DNA from 2 places in the Clostridium beijerinckii genome. Region 2 is predicted to be linked to the other one. Evidence: a T-box and tRNA genes for the amino acid it is inferred to sense, from the RefSeq annotation. Region 2 holds a T-box; the other holds one or more tRNA genes.
What was found. The T-box of region 2 lies ahead of thrS (threonine--tRNA ligase). A T-box ahead of a tRNA ligase gene usually reads a tRNA of that ligase, here a tRNA-Thr.
Positions count from the first base shown of each region.

Region 1: it encodes a tRNA-Thr, which carries the amino acid that the T-box ahead of thrS (threonine--tRNA ligase) is inferred to sense. The anticodon was not compared.

Region 1 is NZ_CP144906.1:173,421-181,937, forward strand. Features, by position in the region: gene rlmB (23S rRNA (guanosine(2251)-2'-O)-methyltransferase RlmB) at 1-830, shown strand, start outside; gene PZA12_RS00830 (NYN domain-containing protein) at 844-1,356, shown strand; gene sigH (RNA polymerase sporulation sigma factor SigH) at 1,416-2,063, shown strand; tRNA gene PZA12_RS00840 (tRNA-Thr) at 2,140-2,215, shown strand; gene tuf (elongation factor Tu) at 2,281-3,474, shown strand; gene rpmG (50S ribosomal protein L33) at 3,652-3,801, shown strand; gene secE (preprotein translocase subunit SecE) at 3,850-4,080, shown strand; gene nusG (transcription termination/antitermination protein NusG) at 4,118-4,639, shown strand; gene rplK (50S ribosomal protein L11) at 4,718-5,143, shown strand; gene rplA (50S ribosomal protein L1) at 5,198-5,887, shown strand; ribosomal protein L10 leader region at 5,931-6,056, shown strand; gene rplJ (50S ribosomal protein L10) at 6,092-6,595, shown strand; gene rplL (50S ribosomal protein L7/L12) at 6,647-7,012, shown strand; gene PZA12_RS00885 (DNA-directed RNA polymerase subunit beta) at 7,343-8,517, shown strand, end outside.
Region 2 is NZ_CP144906.1:292,742-301,258, reverse strand. Features, by position in the region: gene PZA12_RS01465 (anti-sigma factor domain-containing protein) at 1-208, opposite strand, end outside; gene ispF (2-C-methyl-D-erythritol 2,4-cyclodiphosphate synthase) at 589-1,065, shown strand; gene PZA12_RS01455 (hypothetical protein) at 1,169-1,765, opposite strand; gene PZA12_RS01450 (HNH endonuclease) at 2,195-2,599, shown strand; tRNA gene PZA12_RS01445 (tRNA-Gly) at 2,720-2,794, opposite strand; tRNA gene PZA12_RS01440 (tRNA-Leu) at 2,799-2,883, opposite strand; gene PZA12_RS01435 (methyl-accepting chemotaxis protein) at 2,974-5,451, opposite strand; T-box leader at 5,656-5,920, shown strand; gene thrS (threonine--tRNA ligase) at 6,049-7,980, shown strand; gene PZA12_RS01425 (hypothetical protein) at 8,130-8,517, opposite strand, start outside.

The sequences.
Region 1 (8,517 bases), 120 kb from region 2:
CAAAAGGTAAAGTTAAAAGCTATAATGAGGCAAAAAATAAAACGAAGAAAGATAATATAGTAGGAAATGATAAATCAACGGGCGCTATTGAAGAGAGAGAAGATATAGTTATTGGAAGAAATGCCGTAATTGAAGCTCTAAAAGGAGAAAGAACGATCGAAACGCTATATATATCTAATAGTAAATTAGAAGGTTCAATAAAAACTATTGTTGGTTTGGCAAAAGAAAATAGGATATTAATAAAAGAAGTTGATAAAAGAAAACTTGATTCAATGTGTGGTGGAGAAGTACATCAAGGGGTAATAGCAAAAGTTACTCCATATAAATATTCAGAAGTATCGGATATATTGGATTTAGCAGAGAAAAGAGGGGAAGCTCCGTTCATAGTTATATTAGATGAGATTGAGGATCCGCATAATTTAGGATCAATAGTAAGGACTGCGGAATTATTTGGAGTTCATGGAATTATACTCCCAAAGAGAAGAAGTGCATCTGTAAGTACAACCGTTTATAAATCTTCGGTTGGAGCAATAGAACATGTAAAAATAGCTAAGGTAACAAATTTAAATTCGACAATAGAGGAACTAAAAGAAAAGGGGATCTGGATTTATGGGGCAGACATAAGAGCAGAAGAATATAGCTACCAAGTAGATTTTGGAGGACCTTGTGCGGTTATAATTGGAAATGAAGGGAGAGGTATTTCAAAATTAACGGTGGAAAAGTGTGATAAGCTAATAAAAATACCAATGGTCGGAAAGATTAATTCTTTAAACGCATCTGTAGCTGGTGGTATAATTATGTATGAAGTTTTAAAAGGACGATTGAAATAGAGAGAGGTATATCGTGAAAACTATTTTTGTAGATGGATATAATGTTATAAATAGTTGGCCTAATTTAAAACAAAAAAAAGATTCTAGCTTTGAGGGTGCAAGACAAACTCTTATAGATACTTTACATAATTATGGAGTTTTTAATGCTTGTAGAATAATATTAGTATTTGATGCTCATAAAGTTACTGGGAGCATTGAAAAGAAAGAAGAGGTAAATAGAAATATATCGGTAGTATTTACAAAGGATGGAGAAACTGCGGATAGTTATATTGAGAAACAAGTAAATGCTCTAGGAAGGAAACATGAAATAGTTGTTGTAACATCTGATAGCCTAGAGCAGCAAACAATTTTTCAAAGAGGTGCAGTTAGAATGTCATCTTTAGAATTTTATAATGAGGTTCTAAGGATAGAGAAGTCTATAAAAAATAAAGCAGATAAGAACAGAATTTCACAAAAAAATATAATAAGTGATAATATAGATGATAGGATAGTCAAAATATTAGAAGAAATCAGAAGAAGTAAGTAAATTCAGTTGACTAACATAATTTTACTGGGGTATAATTGTCTAAACGAGTGGTTAGTTTAATGCAGAAGAGAGTTGAGAATAAGCAGTTGAAAGGTTTTTTAGATTTCAAAGATAAATCAGACGAAGAAATTGTTGCGAAAGCTAAGAGTGGTAATAGTAGGGCGCAAGAATATTTAATTTCAAAATATGAGAACTTTGTGAAGTCAAAGGCTAAATCATATTTTTTAATTGGAGCCGACAAGGAAGACATTTATCAAGAAGGGATGATAGGTTTATATAAGGCTATCAGAGATTTTAATGCAGAAAAATCAACATCATTTAAAGCCTTTGCAGAAATATGTGTAATCAGACAAATAATAACTGCAATAAAAACAGCTACTAGGCAGAAACATATTCCGTTAAATACTTATGTCTCTTTAAATAAGCCAATATATGAAGAGGAATCAGAGAGAACTCTGCTTGATGTTTTGGCAGGATTGAAAATTTCAGATCCTGAAGAGCTAATGATTAGTAAGGAACAAATGGATTATATCGAGAAAAAGATTTCGAAAGTGTTATCAGATTTGGAATTAGAGGTTCTTACTTCATACCTAGATGGAAAATCTTATCAGGAGATTGCAAGTGATTTAGAACGACATTCGAAGTCCATAGATAATGCATTACAAAGAGTAAAGAGAAAATTAGAAAAATGCTTAGATTTAAAGTGATAATTTATATTGACAAATAAAAAGAATAATAGTAAACTTTATAATTGGTATATCAAAGAAGATAGCAATTTTGAACGCTCACATAGCTCAGTCGGCAGAGCGTCACCTTGGTAAGGTGGAGGTCGTCGGTTCGATTCCGATTGTGAGCTCCAAATAATAAAAAATAAAAAAACACTAGGCCAAGTTTATTAGAAGATAATAAGGGAGGAAAATTATAATGGCAAAAGCAAAGTATGAAAGAAGTAAGCCACACGTTAATATTGGAACAATAGGTCACGTAGACCATGGTAAGACAACATTAACAGCAGCAATCACAACAGTATTAGCAAATAAAGGATTTGCAGAAGCATTTAACTATGCAGATATTGATAAGGCTCCAGAAGAAAAAGAAAGAGGAATCACAATCAATACAGCACACGTTGAGTACCAAACAGAAAACAGACACTATGCGCACGTTGACTGTCCAGGGCATGCTGACTATGTTAAGAACATGATCACAGGAGCAGCACAAATGGATGGAGCTATCTTAGTTGTATCAGCAGCAGATGGTCCAATGCCACAAACAAGAGAACATATACTACTAGGATCAAGAGTTGGTATCCAATATATCGTAGTATTCTTAAATAAAGCAGATATGGTAGACGATCCAGAATTATTAGAATTAGTAGAAATGGAAGTTAGAGAATTATTAAGCGAATATGACTTCCCAGGAGATGATATTCCAGTAATAACAGGATCAGCATTAAAAGCATTAGAAAATCCAACAGATGAAGAAGCAATTAAGCCAATCATGGATTTAATGGAAGCAGTAGATAGCTATATCCCAACTCCAGAAAGAGCAACAGATAAGCCATTCTTAATGCCAATCGAAGATGTATTCACAATTACAGGAAGAGGAACAGTTGCAACAGGAAGAGTTGAAGCTGGAGTACTTCATGTAGGAGATGAAGTAGAAATCGTTGGATTAACAGAAGAAAAGAAGAAAGTTGTAGTAACTGGAATCGAAATGTTCAGAAAGTTATTGGATGAAGCGCAAGCAGGAGATAACATTGGAGCATTATTAAGAGGAGTTCAAAGAACTGATATTGAAAGAGGTCAAGTTTTATCAAAACCAAATTCAGTACATCCTCATACTAAATTTGTAGGTCAAGTATACGTACTTAAGAAAGAAGAAGGCGGAAGACATACTCCATTCTTCGATGGATACAGACCACAATTCTACTTCAGAACAACAGACGTTACAGGATCAATCAAATTACCAGACGGAATGGAAATGGTAATGCCTGGAGATCACATTGATATGAATGTTGAATTAATCACTCCAATCGCAATGGATGAAGGATTAAGATTCGCTATCAGAGAAGGCGGAAGAACTGTAGGTTCTGGAGTTGTTACTAAAATAGTAGAATAAGATACATTTATTACTAATAGGACTAAGTTGTATAACTTAGTCCTATTTAAAGGATGATTGACAAGTCAAATATTCTATGATATTGTATAAAAGTGACATTTTAAGCAACGTAAATTTTAGAAGTGAATAGGAACTCAAGATTCCTATTTAATATATAAGAAAACTGGAGGTGCAGTCATGAGAACAAAAGTAACTTTAGCATGCACAGAGTGTAAACAAAGAAATTATGATTCAATGAAAAACAAAAAGAATGATCCAGATAGATTAGAAATGAAAAAGTATTGTAAATTCTGTAAAAAGCACACTCTTCATAGAGAAACAAAGTAATTAGCCGAAGTAATGACATATAGTTATTAAATTTAAGGATGTGAAGATATGTCAGCAAAGAACAGTGTAAAAACTGAAAAAGCTATTAAAAGTAATGGTTTGTTTGGTTTTTTTCGAGAGGTTAAGGTAGAGGTTAAGAAGATAACTTGGCCTTCAAAAGATGAGACAAAGAAAGCATTTGTTGCAGTTATTGTGTTCACACTAATGTATACTATATTAGTTGGTGGATTGGATTCTATTTTCAATAACCTCTTTAAAATGATTTTAAATTTCAAGTAAAAGGGAGGTTTGGGTGATTTTATATCGCCTGACGAATATGAGTGATAGAGCACGATGGTATGTAGTTCATACATACTCAGGATATGAAAATAAAGTAAAAGCAAACTTAGAAAAAGCAATTGAAAATAGAAATCTTGAAGCATTAATCCATGATATACAAGTACCCATGGAAGAAGTGGTTGAAGAAAAAGATGGAAAGCAAAAAGTCTCATTAAAGAAGAAATTTCCTGGATATGTGCTTGTAAAAATGTTAATGGGTGATGAAGCTTGGTACGTTGTTAGAAATACTAGAGGCGTAACAGGATTTGTAGGCCCAGGATCTAAACCAGTTCCTCTTTCTGATGAAGAAGTGGAATCGATGGGAGTGTTAGAAGTTCCTGTTGAGATTGACTTAGAGGTAGGGGAAAGTATAAGAATTATCTCTGGGCCATTGAGAGATTCAGTAGCCACAATACAAGAGATAATTCCAGATAAACGCAAAGTGAAAGCTTTAGTGGAGATGTTTGGCAGAGAAACACTTGCCGAATTAGACTTTAATCAAGTTGAAAAATTAGTTTAACTATAATGAACTAATTTTAATTAAGTGGGAGAACTAAAAAGAGTTCGTTATACCACAGTAATAGGAGGAATAACAAAAATGGCTAAGAAAGTAACTGGAATGATTAAACTTCAACTTCAAGCAGGTAAGGCAACACCAGCTCCACCTGTAGGTCCAGCTTTAGGTCAACACGGTGTAAATATAATGGGATTCTGTAAGGAGTTTAATGCAAAAACTGCAAATCAAGCTGGGTATATAATACCAGTAGTTATTACAGTTTACCAAGACAGATCTTTTAGTTTTATATTAAAGACTCCTCCAGCTGCAGTTCTAATTAAGAAAGAAATAGGATTAGAAAGTGGTTCTGGAGTACCTAATAAAACAAAGGTTGGTAAATTAACTCAAGATCAACTTAGAAAGATTGCTGAAACTAAGATGCCAGACTTAAATGCTGCAAGTGTTGAATCAGCTATGAGAATGATAGCAGGAACAGCTAGAAGTATGGGCGTAACTATTGAAGAGTAATTCGTAAAAATAAGTGGGAGGTCAAAACCGTTAATACCACAGAGGAGGCAAATTATGGGAAAAAAATACATTGAAAGTGCAAAGCTTATAGACAAGAGTGCATTATATAATCCAGTAGAAGCATTAGATCTTACATTAAAGACTGCAAAGGCAAACTTCGATGAAACTATTGAATTACATGTAAGACTTGGAGTAGATCCAAGACATGCAGATCAACAAGTTAGAGGTGCAGTTGTATTACCAAACGGAACAGGTAAAACAGTTAGAGTACTTGTTTTTGCTAAAGGAGATAAGGCTGCAGAAGCACAACAAGCAGGAGCAGATTTCGTTGGAGCAGATGAACTAGTTCAAAAAATCCAAAGCGAAAACTGGTTTGATTATGATGTAGTTGTTGCAACACCAGATATGATGGGAGTTGTAGGTAGAATTGGTAGAGTGTTAGGACCTAAAGGACTAATGCCAAATCCAAAGTCAGGAACAGTAACATTTGATGTTGCTAAGGCAATTGAAGAAATTAAAGCTGGTAAAGTTGAATATAGAGTAGATAAAACAGCAATAGTTCACTGTCCAATTGGAAAAAAATCATTTGGAACTGAAAAATTAAAAGAAAACTTTACTGCATTAATGGAAGCTTTAGTTAAGGCTAAACCAGCAGCAGCAAAAGGGCAATACTTAAAATCAGTATCTGTTTCAAGTACAATGGGACCAAGTGCAAAAGTTAATCCTACAAGAGCTTTAGATTAGTATTGACTTAAGTGAAATTATGTAGTATAATTTCAAATGTTGTAAAAAGAAAATATTTTTTCCGTAGACAGTGGGTGCGAAAGCGTAAAGATAACTGCCCGCCTAGGTGTATATAATAGATTATATTATAGACCTTCCATGTCTGCGGAAGGTCTTTTTTAATAAAAGAAGCAGTTTATAACTGTGAGGAGGTGGACTACAGTAATGAATAAAAACAGACAACTTAAAGAAGCAAAAGTTGCTGAAATTAAGGAAAAATTAGAAAAATCAAAAGCTGTTGTTCTTAGTAAGTATCAAGGTCTAAATGTTGAAGAAGATACAGCTCTTAGAAAAAGTTTAAGAGAAGCTGGAGTTGAATACAAAGTATATAAAAATACTTTAGTAGCTTTAGCAGCTAAAGAATTAGGCTTAGATGGTATAGCAGAATATTTAGAAGGACCAGTATCTGTTGCATTTAGTTATGAAGATGTAACATTAGCTGCAAGACTTTTAAATGACTTTGCTAAAGATCATAAGAAGTTGGAATTAAAAGCTGGTATTATAGAAGGAGAAATCTATGATGAAGCTAAAATTAAACAGCTTGCAACAATACCATCAAAAGAAGTTCTTATTGCAAAACTTCTTGGAAGTATCAAGTCTCCAATATCAAGCTTTGCACGTGTATTAAGTGCTATTGCTGATAGCAAGGGAACTGAATCTGCAGAATAATTTAAAGATTAATTAAAATTTTAAGAAAAAAATTCGGAGGTGCTATTAAAAATGACAAGAGAAGAAATAATTCAAGCAATAAAAGAAATGAGCGTTTTAGATTTAAATGAATTAGTAAAGGCTTGTGAAGAAGAATTTGGAGTAAGTGCTGCTGCTGCTGTTGTAGCTGGTGGAGCTGTAGCTGGTGGAGCTGCTGCTGAAGAAAAAACTGAATTCGACGTAGTATTAGCAAGCGCAGGAGATAACAAGATTAAAGTTATCAAAGTAGTTAGAGAAATAACAGGATTAGGATTAAAAGAAGCTAAGGAAATAGTTGATGGAGCTCCTAAGACATTAAAAGAAGGCGTTTCTAAAGACGAAGCTGAAGATATGAAAGCTAAATTAGCTGAAGTAGGAGCTACTGCAGAAGTTAAGTAGTTTGTTTTAAAGAAAAAGGTGCTTTATAGCACCTTTTTTAAACTAAATTTATAAAGCTATATAAAATGCTTGTTAGGTAAATAGGTATTTTATATAGCTTTATAACTGAAAAGGATTCTTTAATAATATTTATTGACAAGAAAAATATCCTATGATATTATAATGTAATGTATTATTCTCTATGGAATACTATATATTTATAGTGGAAATAAGGAGTATAATCTGGTGAATAATGGTTATACTATAGAAAGACGCTGTCCGAAAGCAAAGTCCTTAGGGAAAGTATGCTTTTGGCTATTTTAGTTTATTTTATACAAGGGGTGAAAATTCATGGTACATCCTGTCCAAGTTGGAAAAAGAACAAGAATGAGTTTCGGTAAGGTTAATGATGTTACTGAAATGCCGAATTTAATTGAAGTTCAATTAGATTCATATGAATGGTTTTTAAGAGAAGGGCTGCATGAAGTTTTTGATGATATTAATCCTATCACAAACTTCACGGGGAATTTAGTACTTGAGTTCGTAGACTATAAACTTGATATGGAAAATATCAAGTATTCTGTCGAAGAATGTAAGGAAAGAGACGCGACTTATGCTGCACCATTAAAAGTTTCAATCAGATTGCAAAATAATGAAACTGGTGAAATTAAAGAACAAGAAGTATTTATGGGTGACTTCCCATTAATGACAGAGCAAGGTACCTTTGTAATTAATGGTGCTGAAAGAGTTATAGTTAGTCAATTAGTAAGATCACCGGGTGTATATTATAACTACTCTATAGATAAGAGTGGTAAAAAGTTATATTCATCAACTGTTATCCCTAATAGAGGAGCATGGTTGGAATACGAAACAGATTCTAATGATGTAATTTATGTAAGAATTGATAAAACTAGAAAATTATCAATTAGTATATTAGCAAGAGCTATGGGATTAGGCAGTGATCAGGAGTTGTTAGATTTCTTCGGCGAAGAAGAAAGATTTAGAGCTTCAATAGAAAAAGACAATACTAAAACTAAAGAGGAAGCACTACTTGAAATATATAAAAGATTGAGACCTGGTGAACCACCAACAGTAGATAGTGCTATATCTTTAATAGATACATTATTCTTTGACGCAAAAAGATATGATTTATCTAGAGTAGGAAGATACAAATTTAATAAAAAACTTGCATTAAATCTAAGAATAGCTAACCAAGTAGCAGCCGCTGATATTGTTAATCCACAAACTGGAGAAATAATGGTGGAGAAGGGTCAAAAAATAAGTAGATTAGTAGCTGAAGAAATTCAGAATGCAGGTGTTAAATCTGTTGATGTATTAATAGAAGATAAAGTTATTAGAGTAATTAGTAATAACTTTGTAGATTTGAAGAAACAAGTTTCTTTTGATATTTCAGACCTAGGGATAAAAGAATTAGTTCATTATCCTACTTTGAAAGAAATATTAGATAATTTTTCTGATGAAGCAAGTATTAAAGAGGAAATCAAGAAGAATATTAGTAAACTTAT
Region 2 (8,517 bases):
AATAAGCTATATTTAAAGCTATATTTCTGTCAGCTTCTTTAATTGGAAAATTTACTAAATCTTTAAGTAAAACATTATATGAGCTTAATTCATTTATAAATAAAGATATCTGTTTTTTTCTAATATCCTCCGCAGTATCTCCTATTAAGAACATTGACGGCATGGATGAAAATACATATTTGTCTTTACTAAAGCCCAAATTCTCCATAAAATTAACACCTCTTTAAAATATTAACCCTTTGTATAAGTTCTTCATACTATGATATTATAGCATATAAAGCTATTTATCTATAAAATTTTCTTTATCTAAATTTAATTTAAAAGCAATATTTTGGAGATTATTAATGAGAGGAAAAATTATATATGTAGATTTTGTAAAAAGACGTAGAATAACCTTTATACATTTTCATATAAATAGATTTATTTCTTGGTTTAACATTAAATTTTATATTAAAACCAAGACAAGTTCTTTGAACAACATGTCCACAAATAAACGTAGACGTATTTTAAATTAGTATAATTATTTATATAAAAAGCCTCATAATATGTTAAAATAGTAAAATAATAAAACACATATGAGGTGATTATATGAGAATTGGATTAGGATATGATGTTCATAGATTAGTTGAAAACAGAAAATTAATTTTAGGAGGAGTAGAAATTCCATATGAGAAGGGGCTGCTAGGTCATTCCGATGCAGATGTTCTTATCCACGCTATAATAGACTCTTTATTGGGCGCTTGTGCTCTTGGCGATATAGGAAAACATTTTCCTGATACAGACAATAGATTTAGTGGCATATCTAGTATCATACTTCTTGAAGAAACAGGTAAATTGCTTCTTAAGTCCGGCTATGCCATAAACAACATAGACGCTACAATAATAGCTCAAAAGCCAAAAATGCTGCCTCATATTGAGAATATGAGAAAGAACATTTCAATTGCGCTGAATATAGATATTAATAAAATAAATATTAAGGCTACTACTGAAGAAGGCCTTGGTTTTACTGGCGAAATGCTTGGAATTTCTTCTCAAAGCATTTCTTCTGTTGAAAGTATAATTTAGAAATATACTTTTCAAAGTTTATAGTACTTTATAATTAAAAGGGAGATATAATTAGCAGATTGGAATCTGCTAATTATATCTCCTTAAATTATATATTAACTTGCTAAAATACTTCACTTAATTTCTTTAGTAGAATCTCTCTGAATACTTCCCCTTTATTAGGATCACTTATTGCATTCTTACAAATATCTTCCCAATCATTAATAGACATACCTATTCTATTTTCTAATTCTTCTTTTGTATTTGTTAATAACGAAGAGGAAATTACAAATTCTCCAAGCTCCTCTGGAGTCTTGAAAATTTTTACATATAAAAATTCTGTATTATCCCCCATCCACTTCTTATTAAACTCTGCTGGGAATTTATCTAACCTAGCTTGAGCCTTTTCAGATGGAAGATGCCATAAACTACTTAAGAAATCATAGTCTATCCTCATATTACTTGCAACTTCTTTGTCTATTTTCTTTAGTTTTTCTCCCTCACGAATGATCTTATCAACAGTTAAATGTGGAATCCTAGTAATTAATTTTTCTTTTCCATATATCCACTTATAAAAAGCTTCCTGCAAGAACGAATACTGAAGATACCCAATCAAACACTTTCTATTAGGGAAATATCCCCATATATTGTTTATACCATTATTGTTTCCGAATATAAGGGTATGAAAATAAATACTTCTTTCTGTTGGTGGTTTCTGCATAAACATATGTCCTCTTATTGTCTTATTCCTGCTGATAACGTTTTCCCAATAATTAAATGAATTATAAACTTCCCACACTTTACTCACCTTCCCAACTAATATTTTATAAAATATATTATTAATAGTTATCTTTTGTTTTCTAATTATATTATAACTCATTTATCTCACAATTGTTTATTCTTGGATAAATTTGTTTAATATATACATATTAATATATTATCCCCATTTTATTATTTTATTACAAAATTTTAGACTTTTATTATAGATATTCAAATTGATATTTCTTATTTATTACTTTATAATATTAAATGTCAAGTTATTTACAGTTATCATATTATTATATTAAGAATTCTATTATTTTTTTAATTTAAATAAATTTTAATAATTAATATATTTTTATATAGGGTAGATTCTAAGGAGGATTAAAAATTGTCTTTATGTGAAATATGTAATGCCGAAGCTGATATACATCATATTGTTCACAGAAGTGAAGGTGGCTTTGATATAGAACTAAATTATAAATATTTATGTCCTTCCCATCATAGAGGAAAATATGGTCCCCACCAATCCAAAGAAGTTGATTATAGATATAAGTTAGATCTTCAAAATAAATTATATGATATGCTAAAAAAAGATTATTATTCTTTTAAGGAGCTAGCATTAGAATTAAATATACCAAGAAACACTCTTAAAAGAATTACAAGAAACTTAAAGCTTTATAAAGAAGGTTATAAAAAATCAGAAGTAATATTTAAAATAATGGGTGAAAAATTTTACTCTGAAGAAATGATTGTTAACTTAACTTTAGACAAATTAATTGAAGACAATTATTAACTTATTGTGTTATATAATTAAATTTATCTTAGTAACCATGTGTAAATTAAAATAACAAATATCTAAAACAAATTTTTGTTTTAGATATTTGTTATTTTAATTTAATCTTTATATTCTTACTGGAGCGGAAAACGGGGCTCGAACCCGCAACGTCCACCTTGGGAAGGTGACACTCTACCATTGAGTCATTCCCGCTTATTGGTGCAGATGAAGGGAGTCGAACCCTTACACCAAAAGGCGCTAGATCCTAAGTCTAGTGCGTCTGCCAATTCCGCCACATCTGCCTACCAATATTATACATCTATTCAATATATTAAATCAATATTAAATTTTATACATTTACTATGATTTTTTAGATATATTTATATAAGAAACTATGATATATTATATCTTCCTAAATCATCCTCCGAGCATTCTCCCTCATCTTTTTGCTTAATATATTCTTTAATTTCTGTTATCTTCGAACATCCCCATCCAAAATCTTTAGTTGATGTATCTACTTCCAACTTTTCTAGCGGAGATACACTTAAATCAACAAAGTGTTCTGCCAGTGATAAATCCAAATCACTTGTCCCATAATTGCTAAATTCCAAATTAATTTCTTCCTCTGGTAACATTGATAGTTCCTTTAATTCTTTTTCCAAATCAAGATCTAGATTTCTTTCATATTGATCACTATCTATTGAGTCTTCAAACTTATTTAATAAATTCGTTTTTTCTAACCTCTTATTCTTAGTGTCTAACTCTCCTCCCCCACTGGAATATGATTTTTCTTCATATTGATTATTTGCTTTTGAATTTTGTTCAGATATGCTAGTATCTCTTGCTAAATCTTCTTCTTTGATTTTAAATTGATTAACTTTTTGAAGCAAATCATCTGCTCTATCTAGTAAAATATCAGAACTACTGTTAACTTTCTCTGCAAGTCGTGCAAGCTGCACTGATGAATTCGTTACTTGTTCCAAGGAATTTGATGTCTCTGTTATTTCTCCTGATAATTCATATACAGTTTCAACTATTAAATCTTTGCTGTGATTAATATTATTAAACACACTATCTATATTAGATACTTTAGGTGCTATTTCTTTAACTAGCAGTGCTATTTCTGAAAATGAACTTGATGCATTATAAATCATTTCCTTCTGCTCATGCAACTCACTCTCCATATTTTTAGACTCTTCTACAAGTTTATTTATTATATTTATGAGTCTATTTATTATCTTATAAATATTCTGTGCAGACTCCTTACTTTTGTCTGAAAGCTTTTTCACTTCTAATGCTATTACGCTAAACCCTCGTCCTGCTTCTCCTGCACTAGCTGCTTCAATTGCTGCATTTAGTGCTAAAAGATTTATTTGTTCAGATATCCCATTGATAATATTCGTAATTCCATTAACATTTTTCATATCACCTTGTATATACTCTATACTGATTAAAAACTTTTCGAAACTATCATTAACACTTATAATTCCACCGTTTAATTCTTTTATATTTTTAGTTCCTTTTAATGATTTATCATTGATTATTGCAATATCTTCATTAATTGAATGAACATTATTCTTAACTTCAGTTATATTTTCACCAAAGTTTTCAAGCTTAGTACTTATCTGTACAAAGTCATGGCTTTGTTTATTAGTATTATTAGAAACCTCTCCTATGGATGCTGATATTTCCTCTGTAAGAATTGATAGTTCTTCTGCAATTTGATTTAATGATACAGAACCTTCTCTAACTATATTTGAATCCTCTCTTACTGCCTCTATCATTTTTCCTACTGATTCCTTAGCTTGACTTACACTTAGGCATATTTCACTTATTTCATCATTACCTTTAGTATATTTATTATCAACTTTAGTATAAAAATCACCTTTAGCAATACTATCTACATAATATTTTGCCCCAAGTAACCTGTTTACAACTATAATTGTGAAGCCTATTATAATAGTCAATATTAGTAGCGTCATAATAACAGTCACTATAATATCAATGAAAGCTAGACTGTTTAATGCACTTAGTAGGTCTTTTTCTTCTACTGTAATTCCTATGGCAAGACCTGTTTTTCCTATTGGGCTATATGATATATATCTTTCTTTACCCTCATAAGTATATTTTCCTGTTCCAGATTGAGTCCCAATTGTCATACTTTTTCCTATGTTATTTAGATCTTGTAAATTTTCTTTATCAGATGTCATATTGGTTATATTTTTATTCTCATTTACCAAGCTCTCATCTTCTGAAACTATAAAATTACCATTACTATCTACAATTAATAAATTTCCCGTTTTCAAAAAATTAGTTTCTTTGTTTAAAGAAGCAAAATCTTTGCAATCTTTTATCGAGGTAATAATTCCTATAATCCTATTTGAAGAATCTTTGATAGGTACTGAATATGATATGACTTTTTTCTTTGTGATTGGATCTATATATGGATTGGTTATTGAATTTTCACCATTTATTGATTTCATGAAACTTTGTGTTGTCTTTATTGATTTCTTATTTCCTAAAGTATCTATTGAATTTCCATCTTTATCACTTATGCTCATTTCTAATTGTCCAACTGTTTTCAATGCTGGTTTAAGTATTTGAATTTTTTCTTCTATCTGTACATTCTTATCCGTTATTATCGGATTGCTTGCAATTACTTCAAGGTTCCTAATCTCACTTTTTATTTGATCATCTGCTCGTGATGCAGCAGTTTTCGTCATTTCTTCCATTACATTTAAGTTACTCTCTTTTAATGATTTACTCGCAAACCTATATCCTATTCCCGACAAAGCTATAAATGCAATTAATAACATTGGTATTAGGAACATAATAATTTTAACTTTTATACTTTTAATACTTCTATTCATCTTTACCTCCTGAAAAAAATACTAAATACAACCTAATATACATAAATTTTATTTGATTTTAATAAATTCTAGGTTAAAGCCTTATTATAATCTTGTTAAAATCTCCAATATATTCTGAGATTCTTAATATCTTTTGTATTTTTTTTGTTAATTAGTTGACATCTAAAAATCAGGTGCTTATAATTAAGAATATTAATATAATAAATAAACACGTTGATGAGGACAGTAAGCTAAAATCTTATTTTTCAGAGAGAGAATATGTTGGTGCGATTATTCTTATATAAATTTAGACTGAAAACCACCTCTGAGTGGCTCTAATAAAGCCCGTAATTATCACGTTACGATAAATTCAAGTGACCTATTTAACTGATTTTTAGAAAGATTTTTAATGTTTCATTTATTTAGCCTATTTTAATCAGTTTCTTCTAGGTAATTAGAGTGGAACCACGGATATTACTTCGTCTCTATTATTAGAGATGAGGTTTTTTTGTTTGCAAAAGTGTATGATTTTGATAATAAATTTTTTTAACAATATTATTATTAAAATTTATCAAGTCACCGAAACAAAATTGTTTTAAATTTGAAAGGAGTTTTAAAATGATAAAAGTAACTTTAAAAGATGGATCAATTAAAGAATTAGAAGCTGGTTTATCTATTTATGAAATTGCCAAATCAATTAGCGAAGGTTTAGCTAGAAATGCTTGCTGCGGTATAGTTAATGGAAAAGTTGAAGACCTTAGAAAAGAAATAAATGAAGATGTTGAGTTAAGCATATGCACATTTGACTCTCAAGAAGGTAAAGATGCCCTAAGACATAGCATATCTCACGTTTTAGCTTATGCTGTAAAAAGACTATTCCCTGAAACAAAATTAGCTATAGGGCCTTCAATTGCAACTGGCTTCTACTATGATTTCGATAGAGAAAGTGCATTTACTGCTGCAGACTTAGAAAAGCTTGAAGCAGAAATGCAAAAAATAATTAAGGAAAATCCAGAAATATCTAGATTTGAGCTTCCAAGAAATGAAGCTTTAGAATTAATGAAGGATGAACCTTACAAAGTTGAATTAATAAACGATCTTCCTGAAAATGAAATAATCTCATTCTATAAAATGGGTGATTTCACAGACTTATGTGCTGGTCCTCATCTTATGTCAATAAAATCAGTTAAAGCAATTAAACTTACTAGAAGTGCTGGTGCTTATTGGAAGGGTAATGAAAAAAATAAGATGCTTACAAGAATCTATGGTACTGCATTCTTAAAGAAAGCAGACTTAGATGCTTTCCTAGAAGCTTTAGAAGAAGCTAAAAAGAGAGATCACAATAAGCTTGGTAGAGAGTTAAAGTTGTTTACAACTGATGAAAATGTAGGTCAAGGGCTTCCATTATTAATGCCTAAAGGAGCAAAAATAGTTCAACTTCTTCAAAGATGGGTTGAAGATGAAGAAGAAAAAAGAGGATATCTTTTAACTAAGACTCCACTTATGGCTAAAAGCGATTTGTATAAAATTTCTGGTCACTGGGATCATTACAAAGATGGTATGTTTGTATTAGGTGATGAAGAAAAGGACGATGAAGTATTTGCTTTAAGACCAATGACTTGCCCATTCCAATATACAATCTATAATGCTGAACAACACAGTTATAGAGATCTTCCACTAAGATACGGTGAAACTTCTACTTTATTTAGAAATGAAGCTTCAGGTGAAATGCATGGTCTTATAAGAGTTAGACAATTCACTTTAGCTGATGGTCATTTAGTTGTTACACCTGAACAATTAGAAGAAGAATTTAAGGGCGTTCTTGAATTAATTCAATATTTAATGGGAACTTTAGGAATCGCTGAAAAGATAACTTATAGATTCTCTAAATGGGATCCAAATAATACTGAAAAATATATCAATGATCCTGATGCTTGGAATAAGACTCAAGATACAATGAGAAATATCCTAGATCACTTAAATATTAATTATGTTGAAGCTGATGATGAAGCTGCCTTCTATGGTCCAAAACTTGATTTACAATTTAGAAATGTTCATGGTAAAGAAGATACTTTATTCACAGTTCAAATTGACTTTGCTTTAGCTGAAAGATTTGATATGAGTTATGTAGATAAAGACGGAGAAAAGAAACGACCTTATATAATCCATAGATCATCAATTGGATGTTATGAAAGAACTTTAGCTATGCTTATAGAAGAATACGCTGGTGCTTTCCCAACATGGTTATCTCCAGTTCAAGCCAAAGTATTACCAATCTCTGATAAGTACAATGATTATGCTGAAGCAGTTACAAAAGCCTTAAAGAATAAAGGTATTAGAGTTGAAACTGATTATAGAGCTGAAAAGATTGGTTATAAGATTAGAGAAGCTAGACTTGAAAGAACTCCTTACATTTTAGTTGTTGGAGAAAAAGAAGCTGCTAATAATGAAGTATCTGTAAGAAGCAGAAAGAATGACGATGAAGGCGCTGTTAAATTAGATGCGTTTATCGAGAGAATAGTTAAAGAAATAGAGAATAAAGAATTATAAAATTTATATAAAAATGAGGATGCCCTTGTAAATAAGGCGTCCTCTTTTTTTAGTTTACACAAAATTTTTTACTGAGTATAGACTCATGCTCTTTCTGTAAAATAATATAATACTCGGTAAATCTTAATTATATATCTGAAATCAATCTTTTAGTAACCACTTTCTATGTCCATATACGCATTCTTCATAGTAGTTAACTGCTTCTGCAAGTCAATAATTTTACTTCCTATATTATCAACTAGTGCATCTTTGCTTTTCAGCATCTCCTTATTTTTTTCTATAGATTCATTCACTTTTTGAATTTGATCTTCTAATTCTAAGAAAACCGAATATTCTTTTTTAAAGTAAGGCTTTTGCTTTGCTTCTTTAATTAGCAACTTTTCAGCTTCTAGCATATTGGATTCATTAATAAACTTATTCGCTTGATCCTTCCAAACCTCTATAGAAAACATGCTTTTCAATGTTCCAATTTTATTTTTTGATTCATTAATATGCTTTTCTGCTAACTTCTTTTTATTGCACAAATCATCATAGTAA